Regions from separate parts of the Streptomyces sp. NBC_01264 genome, predicted to be linked through region 2. Evidence: riboswitches for the same ligand, from Rfam matches in the RefSeq annotation. Region 2 holds a riboswitch; each other region holds the start of a gene.
What was found. A riboswitch is a leader RNA that binds a small molecule or an ion and turns the genes downstream of it on or off. The one in region 2 is predicted to bind cobalamin.
Positions count from the first base shown of each region.

Region 1: it holds a riboswitch for cobalamin, as region 2 does, so the genes downstream of both, OG435_RS30070 (ribonucleoside-diphosphate reductase subunit alpha) here and OG435_RS31160 (energy-coupling factor ABC transporter permease) in region 2, are expected to answer to the same signal.
Region 3: it holds a riboswitch for cobalamin, as region 2 does, so the genes downstream of both, nrdD (anaerobic ribonucleoside-triphosphate reductase) here and OG435_RS31160 (energy-coupling factor ABC transporter permease) in region 2, are expected to answer to the same signal.

Region 1 is NZ_JAPEOX010000001.1:6,396,708-6,403,151, reverse strand. It holds gene OG435_RS30090 (GntR family transcriptional regulator) at 1-351, shown strand, start outside; gene OG435_RS30085 (carbon starvation CstA family protein) at 568-2,730, shown strand; gene OG435_RS30080 (YbdD/YjiX family protein) at 2,727-2,924, shown strand; gene OG435_RS30075 (GNAT family N-acetyltransferase) at 3,013-3,510, shown strand; cobalamin riboswitch at 3,577-3,705, shown strand; gene OG435_RS30070 (ribonucleoside-diphosphate reductase subunit alpha) at 3,865-6,255, shown strand; gene OG435_RS30065 (ribonucleotide-diphosphate reductase subunit beta) at 6,255-6,444, shown strand, end outside.
Region 2 is NZ_JAPEOX010000001.1:6,634,039-6,640,482, forward strand. It holds gene OG435_RS31130 (EF-hand domain-containing protein) at 1-153, shown strand, start outside; gene OG435_RS31135 (PadR family transcriptional regulator) at 199-753, opposite strand; gene OG435_RS31140 (WD40 repeat domain-containing protein) at 763-1,758, opposite strand; gene OG435_RS31145 (energy-coupling factor ABC transporter ATP-binding protein) at 1,774-2,607, opposite strand; gene cbiQ (cobalt ECF transporter T component CbiQ) at 2,604-3,353, opposite strand; gene OG435_RS31155 (energy-coupling factor ABC transporter substrate-binding protein) at 3,357-3,686, opposite strand; gene OG435_RS31160 (energy-coupling factor ABC transporter permease) at 3,695-4,390, opposite strand; cobalamin riboswitch at 4,420-4,613, opposite strand; gene OG435_RS31165 (flavodoxin family protein) at 4,865-5,596, shown strand; gene OG435_RS31170 (AMIN-like domain-containing (lipo)protein) at 5,629-6,153, opposite strand; gene OG435_RS31175 (SsgA family sporulation/cell division regulator) at 6,270-6,444, opposite strand, start outside.
Region 3 is NZ_JAPEOX010000002.1:1,353,835-1,360,278, forward strand. It holds gene OG435_RS39095 (aminotransferase class V-fold PLP-dependent enzyme) at 1-626, opposite strand, end outside; gene OG435_RS39100 (anaerobic ribonucleoside-triphosphate reductase activating protein) at 741-1,373, opposite strand; gene OG435_RS39105 (ribonucleoside triphosphate reductase) at 1,370-2,758, opposite strand; gene OG435_RS39110 (IS110 family transposase) at 2,940-4,166, shown strand; gene nrdD (anaerobic ribonucleoside-triphosphate reductase) at 4,099-4,641, opposite strand; cobalamin riboswitch at 4,684-4,824, opposite strand; gene OG435_RS39120 (glycoside hydrolase family 71 protein) at 4,927-6,444, opposite strand, start outside.

The DNA of each region.
Region 1 (6,444 bases), 240 kb from region 2:
CGCATCGAGCGGCTCCGCCTGGCCAGCGGGGAACCGATGGCCATCGAGACCACGCACCTGTCGGCCAAGCGCTTCCCCGCGCTGCGCCGTTCGCTGGTCAAGTACACCTCCCTCTACACCGCCCTCGCCGAGGTGTACGACGTGCGCCTCGCCGAAGCGGAGGAGACCATCGAGACCTCGCTGGCCACTCCCCGGGAGGCCGGGCTGCTCGGCACCGACGTCGGACTGCCGATGCTGCTGCTTTCACGCCATTCGCTGGACACCGACGGGGAGCCCGTCGAGTGGGTGCGTTCCGTATACCGCGGCGATCGTTACAAGTTCGTCGCCCGACTCCAGCGTCCCGCCGTCTGATTCGTAGTTGACTCTCGTTCCGCTATACGGACGGGGGGTTACGTCCAGCGGGCGGTCCCCCGTAGATTCCCTGCGCCATTACGCAGATGATCGACGAGGGGACGACGGATCATGACGGAACCAGGACCGGAAGCCACACAGCCGGACACCACAGGGGCGGTACGGAACGCGGCGAGTCCGGGCACCACGCCGGGCTCGCCTTCTCCATCAGGGGGCATGTCCCCCAAGGCCGTGGCCGTGTGGGTGCTGGTGGGGCTCGTGGGGGCCATCGGCTGGGGCGTGCTGGCGCTCTCGCGCGGCGAGGAGATCTCCGCCGCCTGGCTGCTCGCCGCCGCCCTGGGCTCGTACGCGATCGGCTACCGCTTCTACGCGCGCTTCGTCGCCCACCGCGTACTGAAGGTGGACAAGACCCGCGCCACCCCCGCCGAACGCCTCGACAACGGTGTCGACTTCCACCCGACCGACCGACGCGTGCTTTTCGGCCATCACTTCGCCGCCATCGCCGGCGCCGGACCGCTCGTGGGTCCCGTACTCGCCTCGCAGATGGGCTACCTGCCCGGCACCATCTGGATCGTCGTGGGCGTGATCTTCGCGGGCGCCGTCCAGGACATGGTCACGCTCTTCTTCTCCACCCGGCGCAACGGCCGTTCGCTCGGCCAGATGGCCCGGGACGAGATCGGCCCGGTCGGCGGCGCCGCCGCGCTGGTCGGCGTCTTCGCCATCATGATCATCCTGCTGGCCGTGCTGGCCCTGGTCATCGTCAACGCGCTGGCGCACTCGCCCTGGGGCGTCTTCTCCATCGGCATGACCATCCCGATCGCCCTCTTCATGGGCTTCTACCTGCGCGTCCTGCGCCCGGGCAAGGTCACCGAGGTCTCCGTCGTCGGTGTCGCGCTGCTGCTGCTCGCCATCGTCGCGGGCGGCTGGGTCGCCGAGTCCTCGCTGGCGGACACCTTCACCCTGGAGAAGGAGACGCTGGTCATCTGGATGATCGCCTACGGCTTCGTGGCGTCCGTCCTGCCGGTGTGGATGCTGCTCGCCCCGCGCGACTACCTCTCCACCTTCATGAAGGTGGGCACCATCGGGCTGCTGGCCGTGGGCGTGGTCATCGCCATGCCGACGCTGAAGATGCCGACGGTCACCGAGTTCGCCTCGCGCGGCGACGGCCCTGTCTTCGCCGGCTCGATGTTCCCCTTCGTCTTCATCACCATCGCCTGCGGCGCCCTGTCGGGCTTCCACTCCCTGGTCTCCTCGGGCACCACCCCGAAGATGATCCAGAAGGAGACCCAGGTCCGGGTCATCGGGTACGGCGCGATGCTGACCGAGTCCTTCGTCGCCATCATGGCGATCATCGCGGCCTGCATCATCGATCCCGGCCTGTACTTCGCCATCAACTCCCCCGGCGGAGTCGTCGGCGCCACCGTCGAGACGGCCTCGCAGGCGGTCACGAACTTCGGCTTCGCCATCTCCCCCGAGGCCCTCACCCAGGCCGCGAAGGACGTGGAGGAGACCAGCCTGCTGTCCCGTACGGGCGGCGCGCCGACCTTCGCACTCGGAATGTCGGAGATCTTCTCGGCCGTGATCGGCGGCGGATCGATGAAGGCATTCTGGTACCACTTCGCGATCATGTTCGAGGCCCTGTTCATCCTGACGACCGTGGACGCCGGCACCCGCGTGGGCCGCTTCATGCTCCAGGACTCCCTCGGCAACGTGCACAAGTCCTTCAAGGACATCAGCTGGAAGCCGGGCGTCTGGTTCGCCAGCGCGGTCGTCGTCGGCGGCTGGGGCTACTTCCTCTGGGTCGGCGTCAAGGACCCGCTGGGCGGCATCAACCAGCTCTTCCCGCTGTTCGGCATCGCGAACCAGCTGCTCGCGGCGGTCGCCCTGGCCGTCTGCACCACCCTGCTGATCAAGTCCGGCCGGCTCAAGTGGGCCTGGGTGACGGGCGTTCCGCTGGCCTGGGACCTGGCCGTCACGCTCACCGCCAGCTACCAGAAGATCTTCTCCGACAACCCGAAGATCGGCTTCTTCGCGCAGCGGGACGTCTACCAGGACGGGATCGACGCGGGCACGGTCCTCAAGCCCGCCAAGAACATGGACGAGATGCACACCGTGGTCACCAACGCCACGGTGGACGGCGTGCTGTCGGTGTTCTTCGCCCTGCTGATCATCATCGTGCTCGTCGACGCGGCCCGGACCTGCCTCAAGGCCATCCGCACGCCGGAGTCGGTCACCATGGCCGAGGTCCCGTGGACCGAGTCCAAGCTGATCGCCCCGGCCGGGCTGATCCCCACCGCCGAGGAGCGCGCGGAACTCGCCGCCGCCGGCCTCGACTCGGGCGGGGGGCGCGTGCAGGACTCCGTACGGGAACCCGCGTGACGCGCCTGCGCCACGTGCTGGGCCGCGCCCGGTTCTTCGTACGGGAGTTCTCGGGCGAGGCGGCCTACGACCGCTACGTCGCCCACGCCCGTACGCACGATCCGGACGCGCCGGTCCAGTCGCGCCGGGCCTTCGAACGGGCCCGTACGGACGCCCGCGAGGGCGATCCGCGCGAAGGGTTCCGCTGCTGCTGAACCCGTGGGTCCCCGAGGCCGCCGCGTACGCCGTCCACCCGACGGAACGCGGCGGCCTCTTTTCGCGCCCTGACGCACACTCGGTGCCATGGACATCATCATCAGGACGGCGGCGCCCGCCGAATACGAAGAGCTCGGCGAGATCACCGCACGGGCCTACCTCGACGACGGACTGCTGGACTTCGCCGAGGACGACCCCTACCTGAGCCGGCTGCGCGATGTCGCCGGCCGGGCCCCCGACGGCGAGGTGCTCGTCGCGGAGTACGAGGGCACGCTGCTCGGCGGTGTGACCTTCGCCCCTCCCGGCAGCCCGCTGTGCGATATCGCGGGCCCCGGCGAGGCGGAGTTCCGGATGCTGGCCGTCTCCCCCGCCGCCCGCGGCCGCGGCGCGGGCGAAGCCCTCGTACGGGCCTGCGTGAGCCGCGCCCGGGAGCTGCAGGGCGTGGGCCATCTGGTGCTGTCGACCACGGAGAAGATGCTCGGGGCGCACCGGATCTACGACCGGCTGGGCTTCGTGCGGACACCGGAGCGGGACTGGTACCCGGTTCCGGGCCTGCCCCTGCTCACGTACCGCCTGGAGCTGTAAGTCACGGACCGCCTCGGGGAGCGACACAACATGTGGGGGCTCACGCAAGGACCGGCCCCCACATGTATGCTCATGCTCGCTGTCGTCGCAGGGGAATCCGGTGAGAATCCGGAACTGTCCCGCAACGGTATGAAATGCACCGACTCGCTCGGTGCATCCGCAAGTCCGAGGACCTGTCGACAGTGCGCCCGGCTCGACCGAACCGGGTGCAGACACGTCCGGGCCTCGCGGTTGGGCCGGTGGACGCCACGTGGCGCATGCGCACAGCCCTGCCAGGCACGCGCTCCCCACGTGCGCCCCCTCGCGCCCCGCACCAAAGGTGTTCCCGGAGCCGAGCGAGGGAGAGCTCCCCCCGTGACCATCGCGCCTTCCGCACCGCGCGCCGAGTCCGACCCGTCCGCCTATGAGGGTCCGGGGGCCGCGCTCCTGCGCACGCTCACCGAGCTGACCGCCGACCTGCCCGACACCGACCCCGGCCGGGTCGCCGCCGCAGCGCTGCGCGGCCGCAGCGCCGCCGCCGACGAGGCGGAGCTCCGTACGCTCGCCACCGAGGCGGCCGCCGGGCTGATCTCCGAGGACCCGGCCTACTCCCGCCTCGCCGCGCGCCTGCTGACGCTGGCCGTCCGCGACGAGGCCGCCGGCCAGGGCTCCGCCTCCTTCTCCGAGTCGGTCGAGGTCGGCCACCGTGAGGGCCTGATCGCCGACCGCACCGCCGACTTCGTACGCCTGCACGCGAGCCGGCTCGACGCGCTGGTCGCGCACGCGCTCGCCGAGGGCGCCGACGACCGCTTCGGCTTCTTCGGCCTGCGCACCCTGCACAGCCGCTACCTGCTGCGCCACCCGATCACCCGCCAGGTCATCGAGACCCCGCAGTACTTCATGCTGCGCGTGGCCTGCGGCCTCGCCGAGAACGAGAGCGTGCAGGCCGTCGAGGAAGTGGCCTCGCTCTACCGGCTGATGAGCCGCCTCGACTACCTCCCCTCCTCCCCCACCCTCTTCAACTCCGGCACCCGGCACCCGCAGATGTCCTCCTGCTACCTGCTGGACTCCCCGCTGGACGAGCTGGACTCGATCTACGACCGCTACCACCAGGTCGCGCGCCTGTCGAAGCACGCCGGCGGCATCGGCCTCTCGTACTCCCGCATCCGCGCCCGCGGTTCGCTGATCCGCGGCACGAACGGCCACTCCAACGGCATCGTGCCGTTCCTGAAGACGCTGGACGCCTCCGTCGCCGCCGTGAACCAGGGCGGCCGCCGCAAGGGCGCCGCCGCGGTCTACCTGGAGACCTGGCACGCGGACATCGAGGAGTTCCTGGAGCTCCGCGACAACACCGGCGAGGACCAGCGCCGCACGCACAACCTGAACCTGGCCCACTGGGTGCCGGACGAGTTCATGCGCCGCGTGAACGCCGACGCCGACTGGTCGCTGTTCTCCCCGGCCGACGTCCCCGAGCTGGTCGACCTGTGGGGCGACGCGTTCGACGCCGCGTACCGCAAGGCCGAGGAGTCGGGCCTGGCCCGCAAGACCATGCCCGCCCGCGACCTGTACGGCCGGATGATGCGCACCCTCGCGCAGACCGGCCAGGGCTGGATGACCTTCAAGGACGCCTCCAACCGCACGGCGAACCAGACCGCCGAGCCGGGCACCGTCGTCCACTCCTCGAACCTCTGCACCGAGATCATCGAGGTCACCAACGACGGCGAGACGGCCGTCTGCAACCTCGGCTCGGTCAACCTCGGCGCCTTCGTCCTGGCCGAATCCAGCGAGATCGACTGGGAGCGGCTGGACGAGACCGTCCGCACCGCGGTCACCTTCCTGGACCGCGTCGTGGACATCAACTTCTACCCGACCGAGCAGGCCGGCCGCTCCAACGCCCGCTGGCGTCCGGTGGGCCTGGGCGCGATGGGCCTGCAGGACGTCTTCTTCCAGCTGAAGCTGCCCTTCGACTCCCCCGAGGCGAAGGCCCTGTCCACCAAGCTCTCCGAGCGCATCATGCTCGCGGCGTACGAGGCCTCGTGCGACCTGGCCGAGCGCAGCGGCCCGCTCCCCGCGTGGGAGCAGACCCGCACCGCTCGCGGCGTCCTGCACCCCGACCACTACGACGTGGAGCTGAACTGGCCGGAGCGCTGGGACGCGCTGCGCGCCCGCGTCGCGAAGTCCGGGATGCGCAACTCGCTCCTCCTCGCCATCGCCCCGACGGCGACCATCGCCTCCATCGCGGGCGTGTACGAGTGCATCGAGCCGCAGGTCTCCAACCTCTTCAAGCGCGAGACCCTGAGCGGGGAGTTCCTCCAGGTCAACGGCTACCTGGTGCAGGAGCTCAAGCGGCTCGGCGTCTGGGACGCCCAGACCCGCGAGGCGCTGCGCGAATCCTCCGGCTCGGTCCAGGGCTTCGGCTGGATCCCGGCGGAGGTCCGCGACCTGTACCGCACGGCGTGGGAGATCCCGCAGCGCGGACTGATCGACATGGCGGCCGCCCGCACCCCCTTCCTCGACCAGTCGCAGTCGCTGAACCTGTTCCTGGAGACGCCCACCATCGGCAAGCTCAGCTCGATGTACGCGTACGCCTGGAAGCAGGGTCTGAAGACCACGTACTACCTGCGCTCGCGCCCGGCGACGAAGATCGCCCGCGCCGCGTCCGGCAGCGCCGTCCCGGCCGCCGCCACCCCGCTCCCGCAGGCCGTCGACGCCGACGCGCTGGCCTGCTCCCTTGAGAACCCCGAGTCCTGCGAGGCCTGCCAGTAATGAGCTCCACCAACAAGAACCTGCTCGACCCGGGCTTCGAACTGACCCTGCGCCCCATGCGCTACCCGGACTTCTACGAGCGCTACCGGGACGCGATCAAGAACACCTGGACCGTCGAGGAGGTCGACCTCCACTCGGACGTCGCGGACCTCGCGAAGCTGACCCCGTCCGAGCAGCACATGATCGGCC
Region 2 (6,444 bases):
TTCGTGACGGCGGACGAGTTCCGTTCGGCGATGGCGGAGATGGGCGACCCGTTCGTCACCGGCCCGGTCGCGGAGGCCGTGATCGCCGCCAAGGACTCGAACGACGACGGCCTGCTGAGCTTCGACGAGTTCTGGGCCTCCCTGAACAAGTAAGCCCCCGCGCCGCCCCCGGCCCCCGCCGGGCCGGGGGTGCGCGCGTCAGGCCTGCCGCGGCCCGCCGGCCATGCCCTCCACCTCGGCGAGGGCCTCCTCCAGCCAGCGCAGCCAGAAGGTCTCCAACCCGGTTCCCGCGTGCAGCACGACACGCCGCAGCCGGTCCTCGTCGGAATCCCGGCCGACCGGGAAATCCTTCTCCTCGATGCCCTCGTACACGGCCAACTGGGCCCGGTGCAGCTCCAGATGCCGCCGCAGTTCGGCGCCCAGCCCCTGCGGCCCGACCACCGCGGCCGCTCGGATCCGCAGCAGCAGCGGATCCCGCACCGGCTTGGGATCCTGACGCTCCCCGACCCACCGCGCCAGCTCCCCGCTCCCGGCGGGCAGCACCTCGTACTCCTTCTTCTGCCCCCGTACGGGCCCCTCGCTGGGCAGCGCCCGGATCAGCCCTGCCTCCTCCAGCCGGCCGAGCTCCCGGTAGATCTGCTGGTGCGTCGCGGACCAGAAGTACCCGATCGACTTGTCGAACCGCCGGGTCAGCTCCAGCCCCGACGAGGGCTTCTCGAGCAGGGCGGTGAGGATGGCGTGCGGGAGCGACATGCGGCCATCCTAGGTTTGCGGCAGATCGAGCACGCGGATCCCGCCCTCCTGGGCGACGGCCAGGCGGATCCCGTCGGGGTGCAGGGCCACGACCGGGGTCGGGACATGGGGGACCCCGTACGATCCCACCCGGTGCGACACCGGGACCTCGGGCCACTCGGCCAGGACGGAGCCCGTACGGGCATCCACGAGGCGGGGGTGCCCGCAGAGGCTGACCACCCGGTCCCCGCCGCAGGCGAGCAGGGTCCCCGCGGTGAACCCGAGCGGGCTCCGGTGCAGCCACCGCTCCTCGGCGGCGGACCACACGCCGATCTCCTGCGGGCCGAGGGCCGCCGGTTGCTCGCCGCCCTCGTCGTGGAGCACCACCTCGCCGGTGGCAACGGCGACGCGATCCCCGTCCAGCCAGCAGGCGGCGACGACCTCGCCGCCCTGCCCGTCCGGCTGGGACACCCGTCCCCGGCAGTCGAGTTCGGCGGCGCCGGCCACCGCCGCGGCCAGGTCGAAGACCTGCAGCGCGCCGAACGGATACCACTCCCACCCCGCGGACAGCAGCCGCCGCCCGTCCGGGCTCACCGCGAGCCGGGAGTGGAAGATGTCCTCCGGGTACCGGGCGGCGGGGGTCAGCCGTTCGCCCGTGGCCGCGTCCTCGGTCACGGGGGTGTCGTACGCGTCCGGGCAGTGCACCAGCACCTCACGGCCGTCCGGCAGCGCGCCGAGCGCGACCGGGTAGTCGTACTCCTCCGCGTGGTAGAAGCTCCGGTCCAGCTCGCGGATGATCTCCACACCTTCGAGGAGGAGGGCCTTGGTGCCGCGCTCCTCGTAGATCACCGTCCAGCGCCCCGAGGGCGAGCGCACCGCGTGGTCGAACCGGTAGGAGAGCACGGGGCGGAAGTCGTGTTCGCGTCCGTCCGGCGCCCAGCGGCGGAAGCCGCCGAGCGGGTCGACCAGGTCCTCGCCCTCCCAGAAGAGGGACTTCGGCTCCGAGGTTGCCTTCAGCGTCTTCATGGACGCGCAACCTACCTACCGCCAGGCGGCCAGCGCCTCCGGGTTTCGGGGGCCGGGGGCGTCCGCCGCCAGCAGTCCGTGGGCCCGCAATAGCGCGGCCACCGCCGGGGACCAGGCCGGGCGCAGCCCCGCCGAGGTGAGCAGGTCCGGGTCGGACAGGAGCGCCTCGGCCGGGCCGAAGCGGATGCCGGACGGGGTCAGGACCGCCGCGTCGTCGGCCCAGCGGACCGCCAGGTCCACGTCGTGGGTGGCCATCACCACCGTCGTGCCGGCGGCGCGCAGGCCCGCGAGGACGTCGAGGAGCCGCTCCTGGCCGTCCGGGTCCAGTCCGGCCGTCGGCTCGTCCAGGATCAGCACCCGCGGGGCCATCGCCACCGCCCCCGCGATCGCCGAGCGCTTGCGCTGGCCGTAGGAGAGCAGGTGGGTGGGGCGGTCGCGGAGCGCGGTGATGTCCAGGGCGGCCAGCGCCGCGTCCACGCGGGCGCGGACCTCCTCCGTGCGCAGGCCCAGGTTCATCGGGCCGAAGGACACGTCCTGTTCGACCGAGGCCGCGAACAGCTGGTCGTCGGGGTCCTGCACCACGAGCTGGACGGACGTGCGCAGCCGGGTCAGGCCGGCCCGGTCGTACGGGACCTGCGTGCCGTCGAGCCGCAGCGAGCCCGAGCCGGGCCGCAGGCCGCCGCTCAGCAGCCGCATCAGCGTGGTCTTGCCGCTGCCGTTGCGGCCCAGCAGGGCCAGCGCCCGGCCCGCCGCGATGGCGAAGTCGACGCCGGTCAGCACCTCGGGGCCGTCCTCGTAGGCGTAGCCCGCGCCGGACAGTTCCACCACCGGCTTCGGCGACGGGTTCACAGGAACATCTCCTTCAGGGTGAGGGTCAGGGTGATCAGGGCCGCCAGCAGCGCGGCGGTGGCCGTCAGGAAGCGCCACGACAGGGTCGCCTCCGGTACGAGGACCCGCAGCGCGCCGTCGTAGCCGCGTCCGGCCAGTCCCGCCTGGAGCTTGGCCGCGCGGTCGAAGGCCCGTACGAAGGAGGTGGCGGCGAGCCCGGCCAGGGAACGCCAGACCGCCGCCCGGCCGGTGTGCCCGAGCCGGGCCGCCTGGGCCCGGCGCACCTGGGCCATGGAGTCGAGCAGCAGGAAGCCGATCCGGTACATGACCAGGGCCACGTCCACCACCGGGGCCGGCACCCCGGCCCGGACCAGCCGGGGCAGTACGTCGGAGACCGGGGTGGTGAACGCGAACAGCAGCAGTCCGAGCGAGGCGGCCGAGGTGCGAAGCAGCAGTTCGGCAGCGAGCCGGGGGCCGTCGGGGGCCAGGGAGACCGGCCCCGCCGGGCCGCCGACCGCGAACAGCAGCGGCAGCGCCCCGGTGAAGCAGAAGCCGAGCGGGATCCGGAAGGCCCGCCAGAGCTGCCGGCCGGCCACCCCGGCCGGGCCGAGCAGCACGGCGAGGGTGGCGGCGGCCACCAGCGGCCCGCCCGGCCAGGGCGGCAGGCACACGGCGGTGACCGTCAGCCCGATCCCGAGCAGGGCCTTCTCCAGCGGGTGCCGGCCGCGCCAGCGACTGCTGTGCGCGGCCACGTCGATCGGCAGCACCGCCTAGGCCTCCGGGGCGGTGGCGGCAGTGGCGGCGGCCGCTCCCTGGCGGCGGCCCTTGCGGACGCCGAAGTAGTACGCGAGCACGCCCGCGCCCAGTGCCGCCTGCAGGGCGAACAGTGCGGACTCGATCTCGCCCGACGGGGGCTCGTACAGCGGGGAGAACCAGGGCTCGTAGTCCGGCTTCAGCTCGGTGATCGCCGTCTCGGCCTGCGCGTCGGCGCCGGCGAAGGGCTCCTCCTTGTGGTCGCCCATCCCCAGCGCGACCGGCAGCACGGCCAGCGCCGCCACCAGGAGCAGCAGCAGGCCGTTGATCTTCGTGTTCCGGGACATTCCGCTCATCAGGCCGCCGCCTTCTCTCCGGTACGGGTGGCGGTCAGCTTCGCGACGCCGAGGCGGACCAGGTCCGACTTGCTCGACGCCATCAGCAGCCGCATCACCAGGACGGTCAGCAGCCCCTCGCTCACGGCCAGCGGGATCTGCGTGACCGCGAAGATCCCCCCGAACTTCGCGAGGGAGCCGACGAACCCGGAGGCAGGGTCCGGGAAGGCCAGGGCGAGCTGCACGCTGGTGACGCAGTAGGTGACCAGGTCGGCGAAGAAGGCGCCGAAGAACACGGTGACCATCAGCGGGAGGTCGAACTTCCGCAGCAGCCGGTAGACGGCGTAGCCCGCCCAGGGGCCGGCGATGGCCATCGAGAAGACGTTGGCGCCGAGGGTGGTGAGCCCGCCGTGCGCCAGCAGCAGGGCCTGGAACAGCAGGGTGATCGTGCCCAGCACCGCCATGATCGGCGGCCGGAACAGGATCGCCCCGAGCCCGGTGCCCGTGGGGTGTGAGCAACTGCCCGTCACCGAAGGGATCTTCAGTGCGGACAGGACGAAGGTGAAGGCGCCGGACGCTCCGAGCAGCAGGGTGCTCTCCGGGTTGGACTTCACCTCGCGGGTGAGCGCGCGGACGCCGTGGACGACGAAGGGGGCGGACGCGGCGCCCCAGGCGACCGCGTGCAAAGGGGGCAGGAACCCCTCGGCTATATGCATGAGTAGGGAGACCTCTCCAGCACCTCGTGGATGGACAACGCGCCCCGGCCGGTCTCCTGGCTCACGGGTTGACGTCCATGCTCCGCCTTCCCGGGCAGCGCGGAACCTCCCGCGCAGCCCAGTGGCTTTCCCGCAGGAGTGGAGCCGGACTTCCCGATCACAGTGGCGAGGGCCGCACCGGTTTCCCACCGGTTTCCCGAACACCAAGGCCCGCTGACCCTAGTCGGACGCACGGACCGGTAACAACCCGCCCCAATCGCGCCGACCTCCGTCCGGATTCCGCTTCGTGGTGACGCTCCGTGACCGAGCTCGCGGTGTCGTCGCCAAGGGTGGTGACCGGAGGGGGAGTTCCGCATTTCGGAGACCGCCGGTGACCGGGCGATCCGCCGCACCCGGCCGTTCCGTACGGTCGCTGGGTGCCCGGACGGGTGCGGTCCGCTGGCGGGCCCGTCCCGGGGCGCCGAGGCTGGTGGGGTGACCGCCGAATCCGATGCCGCGCCCGCCTTCGACTACTCCGACCTCACCGCCGTCTACGTCAACTGCACGCTCAAGCGATCGCCCGAGCCCAGCAACACCGAGGGCCTGATCGGCAGGAGCCGCGCGGTGATGGAGGCGGCCGGGGTCCGGACCTCGCTCATCCGGGCCGTCGACCACGACATCGCCACCGGAGTCTGGCCCGACATGACCGACCACGGCTGGGAGAACGATCAGTGGCCGGTGCTCTACAGCCAGATCATGGACGCGGACATCCTCGTGCTGTGCGGCCCGATCTGGCTCGGGGACAACAGCTCGGTGATGAAGCAGGTCATCGAGCGGCTCTACGCCTGCTCGTCGATCCTGAACGACCAGGGCCAGTACGCCTATTACGGGCGCGTGGGCGGGGCGCTGATCACGGGCAACGAGGACGGCGTCAAACACTGCGCCATGAACATCCTCTACAGCCTCCAGCACCTCGGCTATGCGATCCCGCCGCAGGCCGACGCCGGATGGATCGGCGAGGCCGGACCCGGGCCCTCGTACCTGGACCCCGGATCCGGCGGCCCCGAGAACGATTTCACCAACCGGAACACGGCCTTCATGAGCTGGAACCTCATGCACCTGGCCGCCCTGCTCAAGCGGGCCGGCGGGATGCCGGCGCACGGAAACCAGCGCTCCCTGTGGGACGCGGGCTGCCGCTTCGACTTCCCGAACCCCGAGCACCGGTAGCCGCGCCCCGTCTCCCGCCGGCGCGTGCCTGCTCAGCAGACGTTCGGGTGCGCCACGTCCAGGACGAAGCGCTCCGGGGAGTGCAGCGTGGACGAGGTGTAGGCGGGCTTGGTGTCGAAGGCGGCGCCGAAGGTGACGTACCCCTCGTAGTCGCCGGTCAGGGCGAGGCCCTTCAGCTTGGGCAGGTAGATCTTGATGAGCTTGGGCCCGAGGTAGACGTTGCGGCCCGCCTCGTCGTGTCCGGCTGCGGGATGCAGGCGGATCTCCAGGAAGTACCGCCCGGCCAGCGGGACGGGCTTGCCGGACCCGTCGTAGACCAGCTCCGGGACGGGGGTGACGGTGACCTCGGGTACGTATCCCTGCAGGTCGATGACCACCCGGTCGTACGTGCAGTGCCCGCCCCAGCGGGCATTGACGACGAGCGGAGTGGCGGTGGCGGTGGTGGTGGGCGTTGCGGTCGTGGCTGCGGCGGAGGCCGGTGCGGCGAAGGCGAGCATGGCGGCGAGCAGTGCGCCCAACCCCAGTGCGGTGGCCTGCCGGCGGCGTGGACGGTTCATTGCGTCCCCTCGATTCCGAGAGACGGGGAACGGTGTCACCCGTGAAGACGCGCCCGGTACGGCAGCGGTTGCACCGGGTTCACCCGGTCCGGCGGGTCCCGCCCGTTGCGCCCGGTTCAGCTGGGCAGGAGGGCGTTCAGCTCGGCGTCGAGGTCGTAGTGCAGGTGTTCCTGGCCGCGCGGAACGAGCTCGGTCATCCGGCGGCACAGCGCGTGCACGTCCTTGGCCCGGGCGGACATCACGCAGGACTGCGTGCCGTTGCTGAAGGCGAAGAAGACCCGCGGCTCGGTG
Region 3 (6,444 bases), on a different contig from region 2:
TCGGCGAGCAGCCGGGGCGAGGCGATGAGCCGGGCGGTGGCCGAGCTGATGTGGTCGAGCACGGCGACCCGGGTCCGCGGGGTGACCCCGGCCAGCACGGCTTCCCGTACGGCGTCCTCGTCGGGGAGGTCGGTGCCCAGGGCCACGGTGGTGAGCGGGGCGCGCCGGGCGGCGGCCGCGACGGCGGTGCCGTAGCCGTGGTCGGTGACCAGGATCTCGTCGCCGGCGGCGAACTCCACCGCGTCGAGGGCCACGTTGGCGGCCTCGGTGGCGTTGGACACGAAGGCGAGCCCGTCCGGATCGGCGCCGAGCCGGGCGGCGATCCGGGACCGGGCCTCGACGAGCCGGCCGGAGACGCCGATGAAGAAGGCGTCGGGGTCGGCGTGCACCTCGGCGCGCAGGGCGGCCTGTGCTTCCTGGACGGGGACGGGCACCGCGCCGAACGATCCGTGGTTGAGGTGGGAGACCTCGCCGGAGAGCCGGAACAGTTCGCGGCCGCCCGGGAATTCGGCGGGGCGGTGTACGGACCCGCCGTGTGAGGCGGCCCCGGCCCGTCCGGTGGCGTCGGCGGGGCCGGCGCCGCCGGTGCGGTCGGTGCGGTCGGTCGGCTCGGCGGGCTGGGTCACGGGGGACCTCCGTGGGTGCGGCGCGGCTGTCGAACCGATCATGCCCCGCCGCCCGCCCGGAGGGACAGCTCCCCCCGGCCGTCGCGGCCGCCGGGCCCCCGGGCTCCCGGGCTCTCAGGCCGCCGGCGGGCGCACGGTCTGGCGGAGCGTGGGCCCCGCGCTCAGGTCCGCGAGCCAGTCGTCCAGGTCGGCCACGGCGGGCGGGCCCAGGAGGGCCGGGTCCACCGTGGTGCGGAGCTGGTGGGGAACCCCCGAGGCGAGCAGGAGGCGCAGGCTGCGCTCGGCGGAGGCCGCCGCGTGGCCGATGCCGGTGACCCGTTCGTAGCGGGTGGGCGGCGCCTTGACGTCGAAGCCGACCCAGTCCAGCAGGCCCGCGTCCAGCAGCCGGGCCAGCCGACGGGGGAAGGCTCCCCCGGTGTGGAGCCCGACCTCCAGGCCGAGCGCGCGGGCCTCCCGTACGGCTCGGGGCAGGCCGCGCTGGAGCAGCGGTTCCCCGCCCGAGAAGACGATCCCGTCGAGCAGCCCGGTGCGGCGGGCGAGGTGGCCGAGCACCTCGTCCCAGGAGACGGCCGCCGGGGCGCGGGCGGGCAGCAGGCCGGGGTTGTGGCAGTAGCCGCACCGCCAGGGGCAGCCCTGGCAGAAGACGGTGGTGACCAGCCGGCCGGGCCAGTCGCAGGTGGACAGCCGGGACCAGCCGCCGATGCGGATGACCTCGTCCGGCGGGACGGCGGCCGCCCCGGGGCTCACACCGCCGCCTTGAAGTGGACGCGCTCGGCGTGCTCGCCCTTCTTGCCGATGTTGAAGGAGGACACCGGGCGGTGGTAGCCCATGACCCGGGTCCAGACCTCGCACACGGCCCCGCAGGTGGGGCAGTGGGGCTGCTCCCCCGCCAGGTAGCCGTGGTCCGCGCAGATGGAGAAGGTCGGGGTCACCGTCAGGTACGGGAGCCGGAAGGTCTCCAGCGAGCGCCGGACCAGCTTGCGGCAGGCCTCCGCCGTCGGGATCCGCTCGGGGGTGTACAGGTGCAGGACGGTGCCGCCGGTGTACTTGCCCTGCAGCTCGTCCTGGCGCTCCAGCGCCTCGAAGGGGTCGTCGGTCCAGCCGACGGGCAGCTGCGAGGAGTTGGTGTAGTACGGGTTGGCGTCGGTGCCGGCCTGGAGGATGCCGGGGAAGCGGGCCCGGTCCTCCTTGGCGAAGCGGTACGTCGTGCCCTCGGCGGGGGTGGCCTCCAGGTTGTAGAGGTGGCCGGTGGTCTCCTGGAAGTCGACCATCCGGGCCCGGACCCGGTCCAGGAGGCGGACCGCGAGGGCGTGGCCCTCGGGGGTGGTGATGTCGTGGGCGTCCGCGCTGAAGTTGCGGATCATCTCGTTGACGCCGTTGACCCCGATGGTGGAGAAATGGTTGCGCAGGGTGCCCAAGTACCGCTTGGTGTAGGGGAAGAGACCGCCGTCGATCAGGTCCTGAACGGTGATCCGCTTGAGTTCGAGGCTGTCCTTGGCGAGCTCGCACAGCCGGTCCACCTCGGCCAGCAGCCCTTCCTCGTCACCCGCGTGAACATGGCCGAGGCGGGCGCAGTTGAGGGTGACGACGCCCAGCGAGCCGGTCTGCTCGGCGCTGCCGAAGAGGCCGTTGCCGCGCTTGAGCAGCTCGGTCAGGTCGAGCTGGAGCCGGCAGCACATGGAGCGGATCATGTTCGGTTCGAGCTCGGAGTTGATGAAGTTCTGGAAGTACGGGAGCCCGTACTTGGCGGTCATCGCGAAGAGCCGCTCGGCGTTCTCGCTCTCCCAGGCGAAGTCCTTGGTGATGTTGTAGGTCGGGATGGGGAAGGTGAACACCCGGCCGGTGGCGTCCCCCTCCGTCATCACCTCGATGTACGCCCGGTTGATCATGTCCATCTCGGCCTGGAGCTCGCCGTAGGTGAAACCGGTCTCCTCCCCCGCGACCACCGGGACCTGCTCGCGCAGGTCCTCGGGGCAGATCCAGTCGAAGGTGAGGTTGGTGAAGGGGGTCTGGGTGCCCCAGCGCGAGGGCACGTTGAGGTTGTGCACGAGTTCCTGGACGCACTGCCTAATGGGACGTATCGGGTCGTAGAGACTTGATGTTGTAGCCGCCAGCAGGTGAGCACTTCCGATGCCGGAGCCGTTCGAGTTCTGTGGTCAGACCGTGCCCCTGCTGGTCGGCCGGGAGGCCATGACCGCTGATGGGATGGCGTGCCCGCCCACGGGCGTGAGCACTGGATCCATTAGGCCGCGTGCCGTGCCTTCCGCAGGCTGCTGTGCAACTGAACGAACGGATACGAGCGGGAGAGAACTGTTGCTGCTGATCGGTGACGACTGGGCCGAAGACCATCACGATGTCGAGGTCCAGGACGGGACGGGCCGCAAGCTGGCCGTCGCGACCCTGCCCGAGGGGGTGGAGGGCATCGCGAAACTGCACGCGCTCATCGCGAAGTACGGTGGCGCGGATGTGGACTCCGCCGAGGTGGTGGTGGGGATCGAGACCGATCGCGGCCCGTGGGTGCAGGCCCTGATCGCCTCCGGCTACCAGGTGTTCGCGATCAACCCGAGGCAGGTCAACCGGTTCAAGGAACGCTACGGAACCTCCGGCGCCAAGAGCGATAAAGGCGATGCGCACGCGCTGGCAGACATGGTCCGTATCGACCGTGACCAGTTGCGGCCCGTCGCTGGAGACAGCGAGCAGGCCCAGGCCGTGAAGGTCGTCGCCCGTGCCCACCAGACACTGATCTGGGAACGCACCCGCACCTTCCAGCGGCTGCGCAATACGCTGCGCGAGTACTTCCCCGCGGCCCTGGACGCCTACGCCGACTTGGCGCTGACCAGCACGGACGCACTGGAGCTGCTGATCAAGGCGCCCACGCCCGCCACCGCGGCGAAGCTGACGCGCCCCCAGATCACCGCGGTCCTGACCCGCCACCGCCGGCACAACCGGCCCCAGAAAGCCGCCACGATCCAGACCGCGCTGCGAGAAGAACACCTCGGTCTGCCCGAACCGGTGACCGCCGCCTACGCGGCCGCCGCGACAGCCCACGCGCGCCTGCTGATCAGTCTGAACGAGCAGATAGCCGAGCTCGAAAGGCAGGTGAAGGCACATTTTCTTGAGCACCCGGACGCTGAGATCTACCTCTCGATGCCCGGCATCGCGGAGATCACCGGCGCCCGGGTGCTCGCCGAGTTCGGGGACGACCCCACCCGCTACGACAACGCGAAGGCCCGCAAGAACTACGCCGGGACCAGCCCTATCACCCGGGCCTCCGGCAAGAGCCACACCGTCCAGGCCCGCTACGTCCGCAACAACCGCCTCGCCTCGGCCCTGCAACTCCAGGCGTTCTCCGCGCTGAACACCTCACCCGGCGCCCGCCGCTACTACGACAAGCAGCGCGCCCGCGACGCCGGCTACAACCCTGCCCTCCGCCAGGTCGGAAACCGCCTCGTCGGCATCCTCCACGGATGCCTCAAAACCCGCACCCACTACGACGAAGCAACCGCCTGGTCACACCACGCCCAGCTCTATCCCTCTTGACATGAAACGGCATGGGATGTCTGACCTGGTCGTACGTCAGCGCGTCGAGGCGGACGTAGGGGGCGAGGCAGGTGTCGAACGAGGAGAAGGCCTGGGCGCCCGCCCATTCGTTCTGCAGGGTGCCGAGGAAATTCACGATCTGCCCGACGGCCGAGGACAGGTGCCGGGGAGGTACGGAGTCGATCTGTCCGGGGACTCCGTTGAAGCCCTCGGTCAGCAGGGTGCGCAGGGACCAGCCGGCGCAGTAGCCGGAGAGCATGTCCAGGTCGTGGATGTGGAAGTCGCCCTCGCGGTGGGCGCGGGCCACGGCGTCGGGGTAGACCTGTTCCAGCCAGTAGTTGGCGGTGATCTTGCCGGCGGCGTTGAGGATGAGGCCGCCGAGCGAATAGCCCTGGTTGGCGTTGGCGTTCACCCGCCAGTCCCGGCGGTCCAGGTATTCGGTCACGGTCTCTACGGCGTCGACGACAGCAGTCACGGCGGCCCTCCCACGAGGCTCGGCACGGAAGATTGGCGGGCCGTCCGAAGGCCCGTGCCGGCAGGTGTCGGACTCGTCCGCCTGGGCGGATTCACCGTTGCGGGGCAGTCCCGGATTCCCACCGGGTTCCCTGTTGCCTCGGTCGGGGAGAGGCCCCGCCGAACCGGCAGAGTCAACACTACATATAGATGTGAGCCCGGGTAGCCACCACTACATATGGGGTGACGAAGGTCCCAGAGCAAGGGACTTCGGGCCCTGCCAGCTCACGCCGGAGCCTCCGCGGGCTCAGCTCCGGCCGCTGGTGGCGGCGTAGTACTGGAGGTCCTGGACCTCCACCGTGCGGTCCACCCGGTAGGGCAGCTCCACCCGGGCCCCGGTCCTGCCGTCCCGCACCACGGCCGCCGAGCCGGTGCCCGGAGCCAGGGGCAGCAGCCGGGAGTGCACCCCGGCCGGGGCCTCGTGCGCGTCCCCGGCCGCTCCCACGGACGTACGGATGCGCGCGGGCGCGGTCAGGAAGCTCAGCACCTCCACCGTGTCCCGGGCCGCGGCGCTGCCGCCCCGCAGCGACATCACGAGGGACTGGCCGCCGCTCGGGTCGGCGGCGGCGAACTGGGTGCGCGAGCTCAGGTACAGCGTGTCGCGGACGACCCTCGGCCAGCCGCCCGTCTTGAACCGCGTGAGGTAGTAGGAGGAAAGGTCCAGGTAGGCATGGCCGTTGTGCAGGGAGGGCGCGAACTGGCTGCCCTCGCTGTAGTCGTTCCAGGTGGTGAGCTGGACCCAGTCCGCCCCGTCCTCGATGGCCCGGTTCCATGTGGCGCGCAGGGTGGCGGTGTTGCCGGCCTCGTCGTAGATGCCCTGATTGGGCCGGGCGTCCTGGACCGATACGGGCTGCATCCAGATCTTGCCCGCGGCGTGGGCGCGCCGGACGTCGCGCGTGGAGCCCTCCTGGCCGACGTAACTGCGGCTGCCCCACTCGGAGAATCCGTAGCTGATGGGCTCGAACGCGCCGCTGTGCGCACCGAAGTCGAGGAGGAGCGGGACGAAGGCGGTACGGATGCCGTGCCGGGACTTCAGCACCTCCATCATCCGGGTCCACCAGGCGGCGCTCTTCTCCTCCGCCTTGAACGGCGAGACGACCAGCCGGCCGTCGGGCAGCCGGTGGGCGGCCGGGGCCTTGCCGAGGTCCGCGAGGAGGTCGGCGAGCACCGCCGGGTCGTCGGTGCCCAGGGAGGTCATGTCCGGCATCAGCATGACCTTGAAGGCCGGATCCACCGAACGGGCGGCTTCCATCAGGAGCTTGCAGCGCTCCAGGTTCTTCCCGGTCAGGGAGAGCAGGTCGAGGGTGAACCCGTCGAGGCCGGCGGCGCGGGCCGTGCGGACCTCCTGCTGGAGGTTGGCGAGCTCCCAGTTCCCCGCCTTGGGCGGGACGGGCAGCGGCCGGTCGCGCAGCAGGCCGCCGTAGCGCTCGTGCTTGCCGTTCTCGCCGTCCGGCTTCAGATAGTTGCGGGTGTAGTAGTCGGCGTCGGCGCTCGCGTTGTCCAGGGAGAGCGGGTACGGGGTGAAGTAGTGGGCGAAGACCAGCTTCTTGCCGGCGGCGCCGGAGCGCAGGGCGGCCGGCTGAGGCATGTCGAAGGGCAGCGGGCCGGAGGGGCGGACTCCGTCGCCCGTACCGGGCCCCGGGTCCTCGGGGTCCGGGGACGGACCGGCCGGGCTCTGCGGGGCGGTGGCGCCCGGGCCGCCGGCGGTGGGGCCGGTCACGGGCGGCGCGGAGCCGTCGCCGGGGGTCACGGGCAGGGTGGCGAC